3 regions of the Lelliottia sp. GFLA7 genome follow, and region 1 is predicted to be linked to each of the others. Evidence: predicted binding sites of a transcription regulator. Region 1 holds the regulator's gene; each other region holds the start of a gene.

Region 1 (6,497 bases):
CCACCGTCATCGCCTTCGTTGAAGATCCAGACGGTTATAAAATCGAACTGATCGAAGCCAAAGACGCCGGTCGCGGTCTGGGCAATTAATCCCTCCGGGCGCGTTTTGCGCCCGTTGTTTTACTGCATCCCCTCTCAAAATTTGCCATAATACGCACTGCTTTTTTTCCCCTTGTAAGAGACCCTGATGTCCGATAACGCTCAACTTACCGGTCTGTGCGACCGTTTTCGTGGTTTTTATCCTGTTGTTATTGATGTTGAAACAGCTGGATTTAACGCTAAAACCGATGCGCTGCTCGAGATTGCTGCCATCACTCTGAAAATGGATGAACAGGGCTGGCTTACACCGGACACCACGCTGCATTTCCATGTTGATCCTTTCGAAGGCGCCAACCTTCAACCCGAAGCGCTGGCTTTTAATGGCATCGATCCGCATAACCCCTTGCGCGGCGCGGTAAGCGAATATGACGCGTTGCACGCCATCTATAAAATGGTGCGCAAAGGGATGAAGGACAGCAATTGCAATCGCGCGATCATGGTGGCGCATAACGCCACGTTCGATCACAGCTTTATGATGGCGGCCTCTGAACGCGCGTCATTGAAACGCAACCCGTTCCACCCGTTTGTGACCTTCGACACCGCCGCGCTGAGCGGCCTGGCATTGGGACAAACGGTGCTGTCTAAAGCCTGTATCACGGCGGGCATTGATTTTGACGGCACGCAGGCGCACTCCGCGCTGTACGATACGGAACGCACGGCGGAATTATTCTGTGAAATAGTGAACCGCTGGAAACGTCTTGGCGGCTGGCCGCTGCCGATGGCTGAAAGCGACAGCGATAGCGAGGAATAAAAAAAGCGACCGTAGGGTCGCTTTTTTATGCCTGATGCAAAAATTTACTCTGCGTCAGGTTCTTCGGTTTTGTACTTCGCCGCAGTTTCTTTAATCAACTGCTGCAGTTCGCCACGCTGATACATTTCGATCAGGATGTCGCAACCGCCAACCAGCTCACCATCAACCCACAGCTGCGGGAAGGTCGGCCAGTTAGCGTATTTCGGCATTTCAGCACGGATATCCGGGTTTTGCAGGATATCAACGTAAGCAAAACGCTCGCCACACGCTGAAAGCGCCTGTACCGCTTGCGCAGAGAAGCCGCAGCTTGGCAGCTTTGGAGAACCTTTCATGTACAGCAGGATCGGGTTTTCAGCGACCTGGCGCTGAATTTTTTCAATAGTTGTGGTCATTTCTTGCTTCCTTATACTTCTGTTACGGCAATCGTCTGACATTGTAGCGGTTCAGACCAATATCGGAAAATAACATTTTTGTCACGTTTATATATCTTAACGTGTGTCTGCAGAAGTTGCATTCGCAATATAGTTTACCCCTGCGTTGTCTGTGGCCTTGCTCATAGTGTGAGCAAAAGCGCTTCAGTTTGGCGAAAATATTTGCACTTGCTAGCGAAACGCGATTTTAGATCTAAAAAGAGACTTAACGAATTGGCTTTATATAGATTAGAATCGACGGGCTTTGTAAATCACACGCAGGTATTATTGATGACCTGCTATAACCAGGGGAATGCCCAGTGGCGCGGATAAATAAAATTTCGATCACGCTCTGTGCTTTACTGTTTACAACACTTTCATTCACGCCGATGGCTAACGCCTCTGAGCAGGCGCGGCATTCGGCCGTACAAAAAACGCATCTGGCGAAAAGCACAGAACGTAAGAAAAAAACCACTACCAAAAACGAAAAGAAAAAAACAGCGACTCACAAGCAGCAAACCGTTTCCAACAAGACCAGCAAGCCTGCCGCCAAGAAAACCCGCAAAACCTCCCGTACTGCCTCAACTCTCGTCACTGAAAAATGCACCGTGCGTAAAGGGCATAAATCAAACTGTCTGAAAGTGGGGAAAACGGCGAAACTGTCAGAAGTGCATAAAGTCCGTGTGCAGAAGGCACAAAAAACGGCCATGAATAAACTGATGGGACAAATCGGCAAGCCTTACCGTTGGGGTGGCACCTCGCCGCGTACCGGTTTTGATTGCAGCGGCCTGGTTTATTACGCCTACAAAGATTTAGTGAAATTCCGCATCCCACGTACCGCGAATGAGATGTACCACCTGCGTGATGCGGCATCCGTCAATCGTGGCGAACTGGAGAGCGGCGATTTGGTGTTCTTCCGCACTCAGGGTCGCGGTACCGCCGATCACGTTGGCGTTTATGTGGGCAACGGCAAATTCATTCAGTCCCCGCGCAGCGGCCAGGATATTCAGATAACCTCCCTTAGCGAAGACTATTGGGTCCGCCACTACGTTGGCGCACGCCGTGTCATGACGCCGAAAACCATACGCTAATCCCTGCCCTGCCGCGCTGTCGGCAGGGTAAGTTCCTCTTTTGCCGATCCCTTCAATTTGCTACTCTACCCTTACACTCAATAGGGTTATTGGGTGTGCATAAAATAATAAGGAGAGAAGCAATGTCGTTCGAATTACCTGCATTACCGTATGCAAAAGACGCCCTGGTCCCCCATATTTCCGTGGAAACCCTGGAGTACCATTACGGCAAACATCATCAGACCTATGTCACCAACCTGAACAATCTGATCAAAGATACGGCCTTTGAAGGGAAAACCCTGGAAGAGATCGTACGCAGCTCAGAGGGCGGTGTCTTCAACAACGCCGCGCAGGTCTGGAATCACACGTTCTACTGGAACTGTCTGGCGCCAAACGCAGGCGGAGAACCGACTGGCGAGCTGGCAACTGCCATCAATAACGCTTTCGGTGGCTTTGCAGACTTTAAAGCGAAGTTTACGGATGCGGCGGTTAAAAACTTTGGTGCAGGCTGGACCTGGCTGGTCAAAGAGGCGGATGGCAAACTGGCAATCGTGTCAACGTCAAACGCAGGAACACCGTTGACCACTGCTGCCACACCACTGATGACCGTCGATGTGTGGGAACACGCTTACTATATTGATTACCGTAACGCTCGCCCAAACTATCTGGAACATTTCTGGGCGCTGGTTAACTGGGAATTTGTTGCGAAGAACTTTGCGGCGTAAAAGACTCGCAGAAGGGGTAACCCTTCTGCGTTTTTATCACTCGGTTGCGCAAGCCGGTTGCGGTTGTTTGCGCCCGGACAACAGCACCAACAGCAGACCCAGCCCGGCAATGATCGCCCCCATAACCGGAACAAAGCTGTAACCCAGCCCCGCGGAGATCACCGCGCCCCCCGCCGCTGCGCCAAGCGCATTACCCAGGTTAAACGCCCCAATATTCACTGAAGACGAAAGCCCTGGTGCTTCGTGCGCCACGCGCATCACTCGCATCTGCAACGGCGGTACCACCGCAAACGTGGCTGCGCCCCAAACCACCATGGCGATAGCGGCTCCGAACTCATTACGTGCTAACCATGGAATGGCGACCATGATGACGATCAGCAAGGTTAAAAATCCTTTCAACGTGCCGCTCACCGAACGGTCGGCCAACTTGCCGCCAAGATAGTTGCCGATGGTGAAGCCCACACCAATCAACACCAACATTGCCGTCACAAAGAACGGTGTGGCATGCGTGATATCGTGCAGCACGGGCGAAATATAGGTATAGAGCGTAAACATGGCTCCAGCGCCCAGCACCGTCGTCAACAGCGCTGACAGCACCTGCGGGCGGAGCAGAACCGACAGCTCTTTGCGCACGTCCGGACGCTCGCCCGCCCCGCCTTTCGGCAACGAGAAGAACAGCGCGATCATCGCCACGACACCCAACATCGCTGTGGCGAGGAACGACATACGCCAGCCGATGACTTCACCCAGCCAGGTCGCCGCTGGCACGCCGCCAATATTCGCTATCGTGAGCCCCATAAACATCGTGGCGACCGCGCTGGCCTGCTTGTGCTTAGGTACTACGCTCGCGGCCACCACCGACCCCAGGCCAAAGAATGCGCCATGATTGAGGCTGGTCAAAATGCGCGACAACAGGAGGGTGGTGTAGTCCGGAGAGAGTGCCGAAAGCACATTTCCCACTGTGAAAATGGCCATCAGGAAAATAAGCGCATTTCGACGCGCACGATGCGAAAGCAGTAATGTCATCAAAGGCGCGCCGATCATCACGCCAATGGCATAAGCGCTGATCAGCATGCCCGCCGCAGGAATAGAAACATACACCCCTTTAGCGATAACCGGTAGCAGCCCCATGGGGGAGAACTCGGTGGTGCCGATCCCAAATGCGCCAATCGCGAGGGCCAGCAGTGGAAAATTGATTTTCATTCATTAACTCCGGGAACCGTGTCATTACGCGACACAGAAAAAATATGTCGAAAGCATGACAGCAATCACAAAAAATGAGAAGTTAACAAATTGGCAAAAGATTATTGTCGGGAGAGTAACAATAGAAGGAAGAAAACGAGGGAGAAGGCTCTCCCCCGCCTGAATCAGTGCAGAATAGCCGTAAAACTTGCCGCAACAATCAAACCCAGCACGATAATTGTGGTCGTTAACGAAAACTTAAGATCGGTATTCATCAATTTTTCTCCTTTTAATCCCCACATGAAAAGTGAGCTTGCTCATTTTTACACAGTTTCGCTCAAAAATCTTCCTGGATTTAGGCTCATAACCGTTTTTGCGCTTCCCCTTTTCATCAAGATAGGACAAAATTCCACGCTAAATTTATAAGCGTACCGGCCACTGACCCCCTCCTGACGTCCTGTGTCGTTTTCCCGGCGTATCGCAATTCAATTTGCGAGATTAGGGTGAGAGAAGGCAAACGTTTACCTCTCAATTTATCAGGAGCTTAGGATATGGTCTGGAGTGACAGCTAATGGCAACAATTAAAGATGTAGCGAAACGCGCAAACGTTTCCACTACAACTGTATCACATGTAATTAACAAAACCCGTTTCGTGGCGGAAGAGACGCGCAACGCCGTTTGGGCTGCAATCAAAGAATTGCACTACTCCCCTAGCGCCGTGGCTCGCAGCTTGAAAGTAAATCACACCAAGTCGATTGGTCTGCTGGCGACCAGCAGCGAAGCCGCCTATTTCGCCGAAATTATCGAGGCAGTAGAAAAAAACTGCTTCCAGAAAGGCTATACCCTGATTCTGGGAAATGCCTGGAACAGCCAGGAAAAACAGCGCGCTTACCTGTCGATGATGGCGCAAAAGCGCGTCGATGGCCTGTTGGTCATGTGTTCTGAATACCCGGAATCCGTGCTGTCGATGCTGGAAGAGTACCGTCATATCCCGATGGTGGTGATGGATTGGGGCGATACACGCGCTGATTTTACCGATTCTGTCAACGATAACGCCTTTGAAGGCGGTTACATGGCTGGCCGTTATCTGATTGAACGCGGTCATCGCGAGATTGGTGTCATCCCCGGTCCGCTCGAGCGTAATACCGGTGCAGGCCGCCTGGCGGGCTTTATGAAAGCCATGGAAGAAGCGCTGATTACCGTTCCGGAAAACTGGATTGTCCAGGGCGACTTTGAACCCGAATCAGGCTACCGCGCAATGCAGCAGATCGTTTCGCAGCCGCATCGTCCGACTGCCGTATTCTGTGGCGGTGATATTATGGCAATGGGCGCGCTTTGCGCAGCCGATGAGCTGGGTTTGCGCGTCCCGCAGGATATTTCCGTGATCGGGTATGATAACGTGCGCAACGCTCGCTACTTTACTCCCGCGCTGACGACGATTCATCAGCCGAAAGACTCTTTGGGTGAAACGGCATTCAACATGCTGATGGATCGTATCGTCAGCAAACGTGAAGAGTCTCAGTCAATTGAAGTCCATCCGCGCCTGATTGAACGTCGCTCCGTCGCTGACGGTCCGTTCCGCGATTACCGTCGTTAATCGTTTCTACGGGGCCGGTTATTCCGGCCCCCGTAGCCACTCTCTGTTCAGCGTTTCGCTATCACCCAAATAATCCAGCAGCCAGGCCAGCGCAGGCGACATATCGTTTTGCTGCCATGTCAGGCAGCAAGCCGCATCCGGGAACGGATTTTCAAGCTCAAGCGCCACCCATTCTCCGCGATCAATCCGTGGGCGTGCGAAATGCACGGGCACCATCCCCACACACAGCCCCGCCGACAAACAGGTTGCCGATGATTCCCAGTCTGGCGCGACGACCCGCCGCTGGTTATCAAGCAGCCAGGTGATGCGTTTTGGCAGCGAGCGCGACGTATCCTCCATCACCAGCGACGGCCAGTTGCGCAACACGTCGTCACTCAGCGGGCCGTCCATCGCAGCCAGAGGATGATCGCTTGCCACCACGCAACTCCAGCTCAGCGTTCCCATATCCCTAAAGGCGTAACGCCCCCCGACGGGAATGGCCTGCGTCGCGCCGATCGCCATCTCCACCCTGCCGTCCGATAGCGCATCCCATACGCCATTAAACACTTCCTGGGAGACGCGAAGTTCCACATCCGAGAAATGGCGGTAGAAATCAACCACCATCTGCCGCGTCCGTTCAGGTTTTACGATGTTATCCACCGCAATCGAAAGATGACCGCGCCAG
Region 2 (6,497 bases), 220 kb from region 1:
GGCTTATACAAGGGTGAAATAAATGAGGCACCACATGGGTGCCTGTTGAGTGAATGTTGGGCATATTTAATGCCGACGATACTCATTTTCCTGGTAATCGCCAGATTCTATTTTTGCAATGCCTGCTTCTAAAATAGAAATAAATTGACGTGCAACGTCCGTGGTGAGCCACAGCGTCTGTCCAATTTCCGCGTCGTCGCGGTCTGGTTGATTCGGGGTCTGGTAGTGCAAACGCAGCATCAGAGCATCATAGCTATCTACAGTGCTGATGTCCCAACCAACAAGTGGATGGGTCTGAATGACTTCATTATTCTTTTCCATCATAACCCCTTAATGCGTGTTTAAAGACAACGGCTGTGAGGTTCAATGCGTGTTTTTCTGAAGCAATTTCAGTATATCAATAAATACGGGTTATGCAGGTGAAATAAACAGGTCGCAACACATTTTTGCGTTTTTTAAGAATGTTTGAACATTAAAACGCCATCTTATTCACGAATTTTTAAGAAGATAGGCAATTAATTTGAACTTATTTAAATGAGATGAAAAAAAGCCGGGGCGACCCGGCAAAGAAAAACAATGAGGGAGCAATATTAATCTGTGATAAACCAGTCGTCGGCGCTTTCCCAGGTTTCCTGGAGAATCTCGGTAATGCGTTCTTTATCGTCTTTTGCCGCACCCATGACGGAGAGATTATTGGCTGTGGCGTAGCGCACGGTGACGGCTCCGCCCTGGTCGGGGAAATTGTCATTGATACGACGGGATAACTCACCCGCCAACGCATCGAGCGCGCCAGCAGGCAAAACGGTTGTTTTGGCGATGGTAACTTCAATACGCATAATTGCCCCCTGTGTAATGTACTGTTTATTTATACAGTCATATCGCAAAGGTTACAACAGGGGGCGATAAATATTTAGCGCTTAACCGTCCAGTGAACGGTTTCACCCGCCAGGAACGGGATCAGGGTGTCATCTGTTAGCGCGATAGATTCCTCAACCTGACTCTCTTTGCGTTCCAGTTCGATAAAGGTTTCGTTGAGCGGCAGGCCGTAGAAGCGTGGGCCATTGATGGAGGCGAAAGCTTCGAAATGTTCAAGCGCGCCCATCTCGTCAAAGACCGTGGCATAGCTTGCCAGTGCGGTAGGGGCGTTGAAACAGCCTGCACAGCCACAGCTAGCCTCTTTACGATGACGCGCATGCGGAGCCGAGTCCGTCCCCAGGAACGCACGGGTAAACCCACTGGCGACCAGCTCACGTAAGGCCTGTTGATGGATGTTACGCTTGAGGATCGGCAGGCAATACAGATGCGGACGCACACCGCCGACCAGCATGTGGTTGCGGTTAAACATCAGGTGCTGCGGGGTGATCGTCGCGGCGAGCAACTCATTACCGTCGCGCACGTATTCCGCGGCATCTTTGGTTGTAATATGCTCAAACACCACTTTCAGGCCTTGAAGGCGTTGACGAAGCGGTTCCATGACGGTTTCGATGAAACGCGCTTCGCGATCGAAAATATCAATTTCAGCATGCGTCACTTCGCCGTGAACCAGCAGCGGCATCCCCAGTTTTTCCATGCGTTCCAGCACAGGCATGATGGCATCAATACTGGTGACACCATGGCTGGAGTTGGTGGTGGCATTGGCGGGATACAGCTTAGCCGCTGTGAAGACACCTTCGTTGAATCCGCGTTTGACTTCATTCGGGTCGAGCGAGTCGGTAAGGTAGCAGGTCATCAGCGGGGTAAAATCGTGGTCCGCCGGAACCGCATCGAGGATGCGCTGGCGATAGGCAATAGCCGCATCGACGGTGGTGACTGGGGGAGCCAGGTTAGGCATGACAATCGCGCGGCCATAGAGTTCGCTGGTATAGGGCACGACGGTTTTAAGCATATCGCCATCGCGCAGATGGATATGCCAGTCGTCAGGGCGGCGGATTTTCAGAACCTGGGGTTGTGCAGTCATTGATATGCTCCGGCTTATCAGGAATCAGTCATAAGGATGGCTGTTTTTGCCGGACACAAATCATATGCGTAAACGTTTTCGTTTGCACACATTTCCGTAAAACAAGCGCGCAAAAAAAAGAGCGCCATCGGCGCTCTCAGAGATTAATTGGTGAACGGGATAATGATTTCGCCCGGTTTCACTTCAATGCCTTTGGCATATTTCCTGGCTAACGCTTCACCCTTGCTCTTGTCTTCGCTGAGAACATAGGCTGGCTGCTGGTTGAAATAATTACGCAGAGACTGGTTCAGATAGGGCATCAGCGTCTGGAGAACCGGCTTCATTTTTTCCGGCGTGACGTCGGCATCGACGATCTCCATCTCCTGCAGATAAATTGCCCCTTTTTCTTTATTGAAGACCGGCAATGCTTTGAGCTTCAGCTTGATATTCGCTTTCTGGCTGCCGAACAACGAGTTCATATCCAGTTTTGCATCACCTGACAGTGTCACCTTGTTGGGCTCTTCGCGTCCAATCTGGCTGACCAACTGATTCAGGACGATATGGGCATCGGCAACGCCGGGCACACCAATATCTTTCGAGAAGTTGTTATGTTTTTCCAGCGCCTGATTAATTTCCTGCTCGCTGACGGAGTACTGCGTAAGCTGGTTACAGCCCACCAGCAGGCCGCTGATAACAAACGCAGCAGCAATGACAATCTTTTTCATGGGGTTCCTCAACATGATTTCGGCGCTTCTGTCCTGACGCGTCAGTATGTCAGGGTGATATCCATGAGACCAGCAGAAAAAACTGATAATGGAAGAGGGCGGGAGAGGGTTCCCGCCCTGGGAACGTTATATCGCCTGCGACGAAAGCAGATTGATTTGCGTCTGCTTCGCCATATTGTCGCGGTAATCGGTTACGCGCGACGGCCAGCTAATTCCAGCCACCAGCGTCAAATTACGCAGCAATGGGAACAGGTGAATATCATCCTCTGACAGTTCGCCATTCACGGCATTCGGCTTCACGATTAGCTTATCCAGCGCGCGCAAATCGTCACTGATGTTTTTGATAAGCCCCGGCGAGTGGGAGAGGTGTTCGGCAAAATTACCGATGGCAGCCTCTTTTTTCTCGACGAAATAGGCTCGTGCCTGCGGCGTGGCAAATTCATCAAAAGCGCCAGTGGCAAAACGTGGAATGAGCAGGCGATTAACGTAGCCGTTCACTTTTCGTAGCCACTCCTCGATGGCCGGATTGCGTTTACCGGTGAGCAAGGGAGCACCATCAAGTTTGTCGACATAGTGGACGATGTCCATGCTTTCGGGGAGATAGCGGCTGTCGTCTTTTTGCAGGATCGGCGCCATTTTCTTGCCAATCATGCGGGTGGGCGTCTCTTCGTCATCGCTCAACAGCGTGACTAACTCGACCGGGAGATTCTTCAGGCCGAAAATCATTCGGGCTTTCAGACAGAACGGACAGTGATCGTAGATATAGAGCTTCACGTTTCTCCTCCATTTTGTGACCAACAGTTTTTATTATGGCCGAGAAAAAAGCATGTTTCAAATCAAGCCCCTGGCTCAAGCATACCGCTCGCGCTTCGCTTCGGGCTAAATTGCCACCACAGTGCAATGAGGGTAATAAAGCCCACGACGCCGAGCATTACCCAGGGTAATTCTGGTTGATTCATGGCCTTACCGGAATCAAATAACCAGCCGCCACCGGCATATCCAAGCGCGCCACCCAGCGCCAGACCGAGGCGGCTGAACCCCATATAGCTGCCACGCGCGCGTGGGTCTGCAAGCCCGGCACCGAGCGTTTCGCGGGCGGGTTCAGCAATGATTGAGCCGATATAAAAGGTACAAATCAGCACAAAGAGCTGTTGCACGCTGCTCACTAAACCGATGGGCATCATGCTAAGAGTCATGACCAGTAGGCCGGCCATGAGGCGATGTTCCAGACGAAAACGCTTTTCGCTCCAGCGAGCAATAGGGTAGAGCAGAGTAAGTGACAGGCAGGCTTCGATGGCATACATCCACTTCACGGCGGCAGGCGAGCCCGCAATGTCGTTCACCATAATCGGCAGCATCAGCATCACCTGTACGGCCAGCATGTAATAGCCCGTCAGCGTCAGCACATACGTGACAAAACGCTTATCGGCCATGACGCGGCCCAGCCCTTCCCGCACCGGCGCTTTGACCGTCGAGAGTTTCCAGGCCGGCAGCAGCCAGGCATTAAACGCAGCGCAAAGGATAAACAGCGCGGCACCCGTCGCACAGACCAGGCGGAAATCATACTGCAGCAGCCAGCTGCCCAGCAGCGCACCGATGACTGCGCCCGCGCTGTCCTGCATCATCAGCAACGAGAAAAAACGGCCGCGCTGTCGCGGACGAATTAATTTCACCACCAGTGCGGTTCGCGGTGGATCAAACAGCGTGCCGCCGAGACCGGAGAGAAAACAGGAAAACCACAGCAGCCAGGGATCGTGCGCAATACCCATGGTGGCAAAACCCGCCGCGCGCAGCAGCATACCGGTGACAATCATCGGTTTTGCGCCGAAGCGATCGGCAATCGCTCCACCAAAAACGCCAAGCCCCTGTTGCACAAATTGCCGCAACCCCAGCGCAATCCCGACCATTAACGCCGCCCAGCCCATTTGATCGACAAAACGAATGGATATCAGCGGGAACACGACGAAAAAGCCCAACACAACCAGCATGTTATCGACGAGCAGGAAATATTTACCGAGATTACGAGCCTGTGATACGCGGGACATTTTCCCTCCAGGGAAAAGTACACAGAGTCTTCAGGCTGCCGCTGCGTGAGCCACGCCGTGATGCAGTTTGAATAGGTCGGTGTAGAGAAAGGTGAGCACGCTAATATTCTGCGGTGTTGACGTGCGTTTTCCCACCCCTGCTTGCGACAATATTTTTTTATCAAAAGGGTGGTTTGATTCAGCTTTTTCATCGAATTTTGTGAATTCAACGAAAAATGGTATGTCACTGTTTTCACAGAAGGCACAGGCGCAGGTATAGTAAAGCTAACGGGTAATAGGGCTGAAGTGACGGGAAGGAGTGGTATCGATGTTTGGCTACCGTAGTAACGTGCCAAAAGTGCGCCTGACAACAGACCGATTGGTCGTTCGTCTGGTGCATGAGCGTGATGCCTGGCGTCTGGCGGATTATTACGCCGAAAATCGCCAGTTTTTAAAACCCTGGGAACCCGTAAGAGATGAAAGCCACTGCTTTCCTTCTGGCTGGCAGGCACGTCTGAATATGATTGCCGAGTTTCATAAGCAGGGAACGGCTTTTTATTTCGCGCTCCTGGACCCTGAAGAAAAAGAAATCATCGGGATCGCCAATTTTTCCAACGTGGTGCGCGGATCGTTCCACGCCTGCTATCTCGGCTATTCTATTGGTCAAAAATGGCAAGGGCAGGGACTGATGTTTGAAGCGCTAACCTCCGCCATTCGCTACATGCAGCGAACCCAGCATATTCATCGCATTATGGCCAATTACATGCCGCACAATCAGCGCAGCGGCGATCTGCTGGCGCGTCTGGGATTTGAAAAAGAAGGGTACGCAAAATCGTATTTGCTGATCGACGGCGAGTGGCGTGACCACGTGCTGACGGCGTTAACCACCAAAGAATGGACCGCAGGTCGATAAGGATAAAAGATGAAATATCAGTTAACTGCTACGGAAGCGCGCGTCATTGGCTGTCTGCTGGAAAAACAGGTGACGACACCGGAGCAATATCCGCTGTCGGTAAATGCCGTCACCCTGGCTTGTAATCAAAAATCCAACCGCGAGCCGGTGCTCAACCTGAGCGAACACGATGTCCAGGATCATCTGGATGCGCTGGTAAAACGCCATTATCTGCGCACCGTCAGCGGATTCGGCAATCGCGTCACCAAATACGAGCAGCGTTTTTGTAATTCCGAGTTTGGCGACCTCAAGTTCAGTTCCGCTGAAGTCGCGATCGTCACCACGTTACTGTTACGCGGCGCACAAACGCCGGGTGAATTGCGATCTCGCGCCTCGCGAATGCATGAATTTAGCGATATGCAGGAGGTGGAACAGACGCTGGAAAATCTCGCCTCGCGCGAAGACGGCCCGTTTGTCATGCGTCTGCCACGCGAGCCGGGTAAACGTGAAAGTCGCTTTATGCATTTATTTAGTGGCGATGTTGAAACGTTGATCAACGTGGCGGAAGCCGTGTCACCCGTAGAGGACGAATCGCTGGCCGCCCGCGTTGACGCGCTCGAAACGGAAGTCGCTGAGCTAAAACAGCGCCTGGATTCCTTGCTGGCACATTTAGGAGAATAACCATGACAAAACTACGCATTGGCGTTGTCGGGCTGGGCGGAATCGCGCAAAAAGCGTGGCTACCCGTTTTGGGTGCCGCATCGGACTGGACGCTGGCGGGAGCATGGTCTCCCACGCGGGTGAAAGCCCTGCAAATTTGTGAGACCTGGCGGATGCCCTACGCCGTTTCTCTGCTCGATCTGGCGCGCGAGTGCGATGCGGTGTTTGTCCACACCTCGACAGCTTCGCATTATCAGGTG
Region 3 (6,497 bases), on a different contig from region 1:
TTTAATGCTGTTACAGCCTGCGTTTTTCAGCAGGTCGATAGTCGCGATCATCGAACCACCGGTTGCCAGCATTGGGTCAACCACCAGCGCCATACGCTCATCGATGTTGGAAACCAGCTTCTGGAAATACGGAACAGGCTCAAGGGTTTCTTCGTTACGGTAGATGCCGACAACGCTGATACGCGCGCTCGGGACGTGCTCCAGCACGCCTTCCATCATACCCAGACCTGCGCGCAGGATTGGCACAACGGTAATTTTTTTACCTTTGATCTGCTCAACCTGAACCGGGCCGTTCCAGCCCTCGATGGTCACTTTTTCAGTGGCCAGATCGGATGTTGCTTCGTAAGTCAGTAAGCTTCCAACTTCAGAGGCCAGTTCGCGAAAACGCTTCGTGCTGATGTCATGCTCACGCATCAGGCCCAGCTTGTGTTTAACGAGTGGGTGCTTCACTTCCACAATCTTCATTCTCATTCTCCTCTGAGGTGGCTACCGCAAAAAAAATCGCCGGATTATACCGCTTTTTTCGGAGTGCGCCATACCCATCTTGATTGACGGTGATCAAGCAAAGTGATGAATACTGCGATATTGAGTCTACATCAAGACAAAAAAGAGCCCCGCATTGCGGGGCTTATTCGTCATTTACGCGGGTTAGAGCGATTCGCCGTTGGTGGCGATCACGTTTTGATACCAGTCAAAAGACTTTTTCTTGCTGCGTTTAAGCGTGCCGTGACCTTCGTTATCTTTATCAACAAAGATGAATCCGTAGCGTTTTTTCATCTCACCCGTTCCCGCAGAAACCAGATCGATACAACCCCACGGGGTGTAGCCCATCAGATCGACACCATCTTCGACAACGGCTTTTTTCATCTCGCTGATATGCGCGGCAAGATAATCAATGCGGTACTGATCGTTCACCGTGCCGTCACTCTCCTGCACGTCGATGGCACCGAAGCCGTTTTCAACGATAAACAGCGGCAGCTGATAGTGATCCCAGAACCAGTTCATGGAATAACGCAGCCCAACCGGATCGATCTGCCAGCCCCAGTCAGATTTTTGCACGTACGGATTAGACACCAGCGATTTGCTTTCGTCGTAGTCCAGCTGCGGGTTATCTGGCGTCGCTTTAGTGGCGAACGACATGTAATAGCTGAAACCAATGTAGTCCACACAGCCTTGTTGCAGCGCAGTAAGATCGTCGGCTGTGATGTCCAACTCAAAGCCGCGACGTTCAAAGTAGTTGAGCAAGTGCTGAGGGTATTTTCCACGGACATGCACGTCGGTGAACCAGTAGCGGCGGTGCATAGCGTTCATCGCCATCATGACGTCGTTAGGCGCGCAGCTTAACGGATAGATTGGGCACATGGCGATCATGCAGCCGATTTGCAGCGACGGATTGATTTCGCGTCCGGCTTTGACTGCCAGCGCACTGGCCACCAGTTCATAATGCGCTGCCTGGAACATTACCGGCTCGCGGTCTTCGCCCGGCTCATACTTTAGACCGGAGTTGGTAAAGGGCGCGAAATCTTCGTGGAAGTTAGCCTGATTGTTGATCTCGTTGAACGTCATCCAGTACTTCACTTTGTGCTGGTAGCGCTCAAACGCCACCGTTGCGAAACGCACAAAGAAATCGATCAGCTTGCGATTACGCCAGCCGCCGTATTCCGTGACCAGATGATAGGGCATCTCAAAGTGAGAAAGGGTAATCACCGGCTCGATACCGTATTTCCGGCATTCGTCGAACAGATCGTCATAGAACTGCAAACCGGCTTCATTGGGTTCCAGCTCATCACCGTTTGGGAAGAGGCGTGTCCAGGCAATCGAGGTACGGAAACATTTAAAGCCCAGTTCGGCAAAAAGTTTGATGTCTTCTTTGTAGCGATGGTAAAAGTCGATGGCTTCGTGGTTCGGGTAGTTTTTACCCTGCAATACGCCGTTGGTGATTTCACGCGGTACGCCATGGGCACCCACCGTCATCACATCGGCAACGCTCACGCCCTTGCCGCCCTCTTTCCAGCCACCTTCCAGCTGATGTGCCGCGACCGCGCCACCCCACAGAAAACCTTCTTTGAATCCTGGCATGCTTTTTCCCTCATTCTGCGTTATGTTCTGCAAAAACCATTACAGAAACCGGTTTCAGTGGAATCATGTGCAATGCCATAAAGCGTTGCAAGCACATTACCGAAACCGGTTTCATTTTCGTGAACGGTATCAAGTTTGTCTGCGCTCTAGGGTTAAATGTGCAAATTTCCCGCGACTTCTTACGACAGCAGAATAGGCTCGCAAACGTTTGCCTGGACTGTTAGAATTGCGCCGATTTTTCTTACTATCGCAATGCAATCGCGTGGGGACTTGAGCCGTGACCAACAAAACTTCTCTCAGCTACAAAGATGCCGGTGTTGATATTGACGCAGGTAATGCGCTGGTTGACCGAATCAAAGGTGTGGTGAAAAAAACCCGCCGTCCTGAAGTAATGGGCGGTCTGGGTGGATTCGGCGCACTGTGTGCACTGCCGCAAAAATATCGCGAACCTGTTCTGGTTTCTGGCACTGACGGCGTGGGAACGAAACTGCGTCTGGCGATGGATCTTAAACGCCACGACACTATCGGTATCGATTTGGTCGCCATGTGCGTCAACGACCTGGTTGTTCAGGGTGCTGAGCCGCTTTTCTTCCTCGACTATTACGCTACCGGCAAACTCGACGTTGATACCGCAGCAAGCGTGATCACCGGCATCGCCGAAGGCTGTCTGCAGTCTGGCTGTTCGCTGGTCGGTGGTGAAACGGCAGAAATGCCGGGGATGTACCACGGTGAAGATTACGACGTCGCGGGATTCTGCGTCGGCGTGGTAGAAAAATCAGAAATTATCGATGGCAGCAAAGTGACCGATGGCGATGTGCTGATTGCGCTGGGATCCAGCGGCCCGCACTCAAACGGTTACTCGCTGGTACGTAAGATCCTCGAAGTAAGCAAAACCGATCCAGAAACCACCGAGCTTGAAGGCAAGCCGCTGGCCGATCACCTGCTCGCGCCAACCCGCATCTACGTGAAAAATATTCTTGAGCTGATTGAGAACGTTGACGTTCATGCCATTGCCCACCTGACCGGTGGTGGCTTCTGGGAAAATATTCCACGCGTTCTTCCTGATAACACCCAGGCCGTGATTGACGAATCTTCATGGCAGTGGCCAGCCGTGTTTAACTGGCTGCAAACGGCGGGTAACGTTAGTCAGCACGAGATGTATCGCACCTTCAACTGCGGCGTTGGGATGCTCATCGCCCTGCCTGCCAGTGAGGCTGATAAGGCCATCGCCCTGATGACGGCAAAAGGTGAAAACGCGTGGAAGATCGGTATCATCAAAGCATGTGATTCCGACGAGCGTGTGGTCATTGAATGAAAAATATAGTGGTGCTCATTTCCGGTAACGGAAGCAATTTGCAGGCAATCATTGACGCCTGCAAACAGAAACAAATTAATGGCACCCTACGCGCAGTTTTCAGCAACAAGGCCGATGCGTTCGGCCTTGAGCGCGCGCGCGAAGCGCACATTCCCGCGCACGCGCTTGAAGCCTCTCAGTTTGCCAGTCGTGAAGCCTTTGACCGTGAACTGGTCCAGGAAATTGACGCCTATGCACCGGATGTGGTGGTGCTCGCCGGCTATATGCGAATTCTCAGCCCCGCGTTTGTCGCGCATTATTCCGGACGCCTGCTGAACATCCACCCTTCTCTTCTGCCAAAATATCCAGGTCTGCACACCCACCGTCAGGTGCTGGAAAACGGTGATGAGGAACATGGTACGTCGGTGCATTTTGTCACTGACGAGCTGGATGGCGGCCCGGTTATTCTGCAGGCCAAAGTCCCGGTGTTTGATGGCGACAATGAAGATGACATCACGGATCGCGTCCAGGCGCAGGAACATGCCATTTACCCGCTTGTGGTGAGCTGGTTCGTCGATGGGCGCCTGGAGATGCGTGAAAACGCAGCCTGGCTGGATGGTATAAAACTGCCCCCTCAGGGGCATGCTTCAGAAGAATGATAATTCAAGCCGGCGATTGCCGGCTTTTTGTTGCCTGTCATTCGTAAAAACCACAAATAATCAGACGGTTTAGCGCTAATTTTCACGCTGCGTGGTCGGTTTACTGTCATACTTTTCTGGCACAGTTGGACATCTCGTGGCAAAGCTCGCCATAATAGAATCGAGACGGATTTGCTGCGTCCCGTGATTGAAACGGAGTGTAAGTTGTAATGGGTCAGGAAAAGTTATACATCGAGAAAGAGCTAAGCTGGTTAGCGTTCAACGAACGTGTCCTTCAGGAAGCGGCTGACAAGAGCAACCCGCTGATTGAGCGTATGCGTTTTCTGGGGATTTATTCCAATAACCTGGATGAATTCTACAAGGTGCGTTTTGCTGAACTGAAACGGCGGATTATCATCAGCGAAGAGCAGGGTTTAAACTCTCATTCGCGTCATCTGTTGGGCAAAATTCAGGCGCGAGTGCTGAAGGCAGATCAGGAATTCGACGGTCTGTATAACGAACTGCTGCTGGAAATGGCGCGCAACCAGATTTTCCTGATTAACGAGCGTCAGCTTTCTGCCAATCAGCAAACCTGGCTGCGGCACTATTTCAAACATTATCTTCGCCAGCATATCACCCCCATTCTTATCAATCGCGAAACGGATCTGGTGCAGTTCCTGAAAGATGACTACACCTATCTGGCGGTTGAAATTATTCGCGGCGAATCCATTCGCTATGCGCTGCTGGAAATCCCGTCGGACAAAGTGCCGCGCTTCGTCAATCTGCCGCCGGAAACCCCGCGCAGACGCAAGCCGATGATCCTGCTGGATAACATTCTGCGCTATTGCCTGGACGACATTTTCAAGGGCTTCTTCGATTACGATGCGCTGAACGCGTATTCGATGAAAATGACCCGCGATGCCGAATACGATCTGGTTCATGAGATGGAAGCCAGCCTGATGGAGCTGATGTCGTCGAGCCTGAAACAACGCCTGACGGCAGAGCCGGTGCGCTTTGTCTATCAGCGCGATATGCCGGACGCACTGGTGGAAATGCTGCGCGATAAGCTGACGATTTCTCGCTATGACTCCATCGTGCCGGGTGGCCGTTACCACAACTTTAAAGACTTTATTGGTTTCCCGAACGTCGGCAAAGCCAATCTGGTCAACAAACCGCTGCCTCGCCTGCGTCATATTTGGTTCGATAAATTCCGTAACGGATTTGACGCCATCCGTGAGCGCGACGTTCTGCTCTATTATCCGTACCACACGTTTGAACACGTGCTGGAACTGCTGCGCCAGGCATCGTTTGATCCCAACGTATTGGCCATCAAAATCAATATTTACCGCGTGGCGAAAGACTCGCGCATTATTGATGCGATGATCCACGCTGCGCACAACGGCAAAAAAGTCTCTGTGGTGGTTGAGTTGCAGGCTCGCTTCGATGAAGAGGCCAACATTCACTGGGCGCGTCGTCTGACAGAAGCCGGTGTACACGTTATCTTCTCGGCACCGGGTCTGAAAATTCACGCCAAGCTGTTCCTGATTTCGCGCAAAGAAGGCGAAGATGTGGTGCGCTACGCCCATATCGGTACCGGCAACTTTAACGAGAAAACCGCGCGTATTTATACCGACTACTCGCTGCTAACCGCCGATGCGCGCATCACCAACGAAGTGCGTCGGGTGTTTAACTTTATCGAGAATCCGTATCGTCCGGTGAATTTCGATTATCTGCTGGTTTCGCCCCAGAACTCGCGCCGACTGCTGTATGCGATGATCGACAAAGAGATCGCCGCCGCGCAAAAAGGCGAGCCATCTGGCATTACGCTGAAACTCAACAATTTAGTCGACAAAGGACTGGTGGATCGACTTTACGCCGCCTCAAGCTCCGGCGTGCCGGTGAACCTGCTGATCCGCGGAATGTGCTCGCTGATTCCTGAACTTGAAGGCATTAGCGACAATATTCGAGTGATCAGTATTGTTGATCGCTATCTCGAGCACGATCGCGTTTATATTTTCGAAAATGGTGGCGACAAACAGGTTTATCTCTCTTCTGCGGACTGGATGACGCGTAATATTGATTACCGAATCGAAGTGGCCACCCCGCTGCTGGACCCGCGTCTGAAGCAGCAGATCCTGGATATTATCGAACTTTTACTGAGTGACACCGTAAAAGCACGTTATATCGACAAAGAACTGAGTAACCGCTATGTGCAGCGCGGCAACCGCCGTAAAGTGCGCGCACAACTGGCGATTTACGACTATATCAAATCACTCGAGCAACCTGATTAACCTATGCCGATAAATGATAAGACCCCACGAGCGCAGGAATTTGCTGCGGTCGATTTAGGTTCTAACAGCTTCCATATGGTCATTGCCCGCGAAGTCGATGGCGCAATGCAGATCATCGGTCGCCTCAAGCAACGCGTCCATTTGGCCGACGGTCTTGACGATAAAAACATGCTCAGCGAAGAGGCGATGGAGCGA

What was found. The regulator PurR, encoded in region 1, represses purine synthesis genes. The targets are predictions, from matches to a motif close to CANGCAAACGTTTGCNTG.
Region 2: the regulator PurR is predicted to act here: its motif matches at 2,023-2,040, upstream of pyrC (dihydroorotase).
Region 3: the regulator PurR is predicted to act here: its motif matches at 2,277-2,294, upstream of purM (phosphoribosylformylglycinamidine cyclo-ligase).

Annotation. Positions count from the first base shown of each region.
Region 1 is NZ_JBWLAQ010000001.1:185,952-192,448, forward strand. Features, by position in the region: gene gloA (lactoylglutathione lyase) at 1-89, shown strand, start outside; gene rnt (ribonuclease T) at 187-849, shown strand; gene grxD (monothiol glutaredoxin 4) at 894-1,241, opposite strand; gene AC07RN_RS00935 (C40 family peptidase) at 1,580-2,350, shown strand; gene sodB (superoxide dismutase [Fe]) at 2,473-3,054, shown strand; gene AC07RN_RS00945 (MFS transporter) at 3,091-4,257, opposite strand; gene cydH (cytochrome bd-I oxidase subunit CydH) at 4,422-4,511, opposite strand; gene purR (HTH-type transcriptional repressor PurR) at 4,808-5,833, shown strand; gene punR (DNA-binding transcriptional activator PunR) at 5,852-6,497, opposite strand, start outside.
Region 2 is NZ_JBWLAQ010000001.1:401,801-408,297, reverse strand. Features, by position in the region: gene bssS (biofilm formation regulator BssS) at 67-321, opposite strand; gene dinI (DNA damage-inducible protein I) at 591-836, opposite strand; gene pyrC (dihydroorotase) at 911-1,957, opposite strand; gene AC07RN_RS02040 (lipoprotein) at 2,101-2,661, opposite strand; gene grxB (glutaredoxin 2) at 2,788-3,435, opposite strand; gene mdtH (multidrug efflux MFS transporter MdtH) at 3,498-4,706, opposite strand; gene rimJ (ribosomal protein S5-alanine N-acetyltransferase) at 5,014-5,598, shown strand; gene AC07RN_RS02020 (YceH family protein) at 5,608-6,258, shown strand; gene AC07RN_RS02015 (Gfo/Idh/MocA family protein) at 6,261-6,497, shown strand, end outside.
Region 3 is NZ_JBWLAQ010000002.1:902,792-909,288, forward strand. Features, by position in the region: gene upp (uracil phosphoribosyltransferase) at 1-465, opposite strand, end outside; gene AC07RN_RS09865 (6-phospho-beta-glucosidase) at 649-2,079, opposite strand; gene purM (phosphoribosylformylglycinamidine cyclo-ligase) at 2,357-3,394, shown strand; gene purN (phosphoribosylglycinamide formyltransferase) at 3,391-4,032, shown strand; gene ppk1 (polyphosphate kinase 1) at 4,242-6,302, shown strand; gene ppx (exopolyphosphatase) at 6,306-6,497, shown strand, end outside.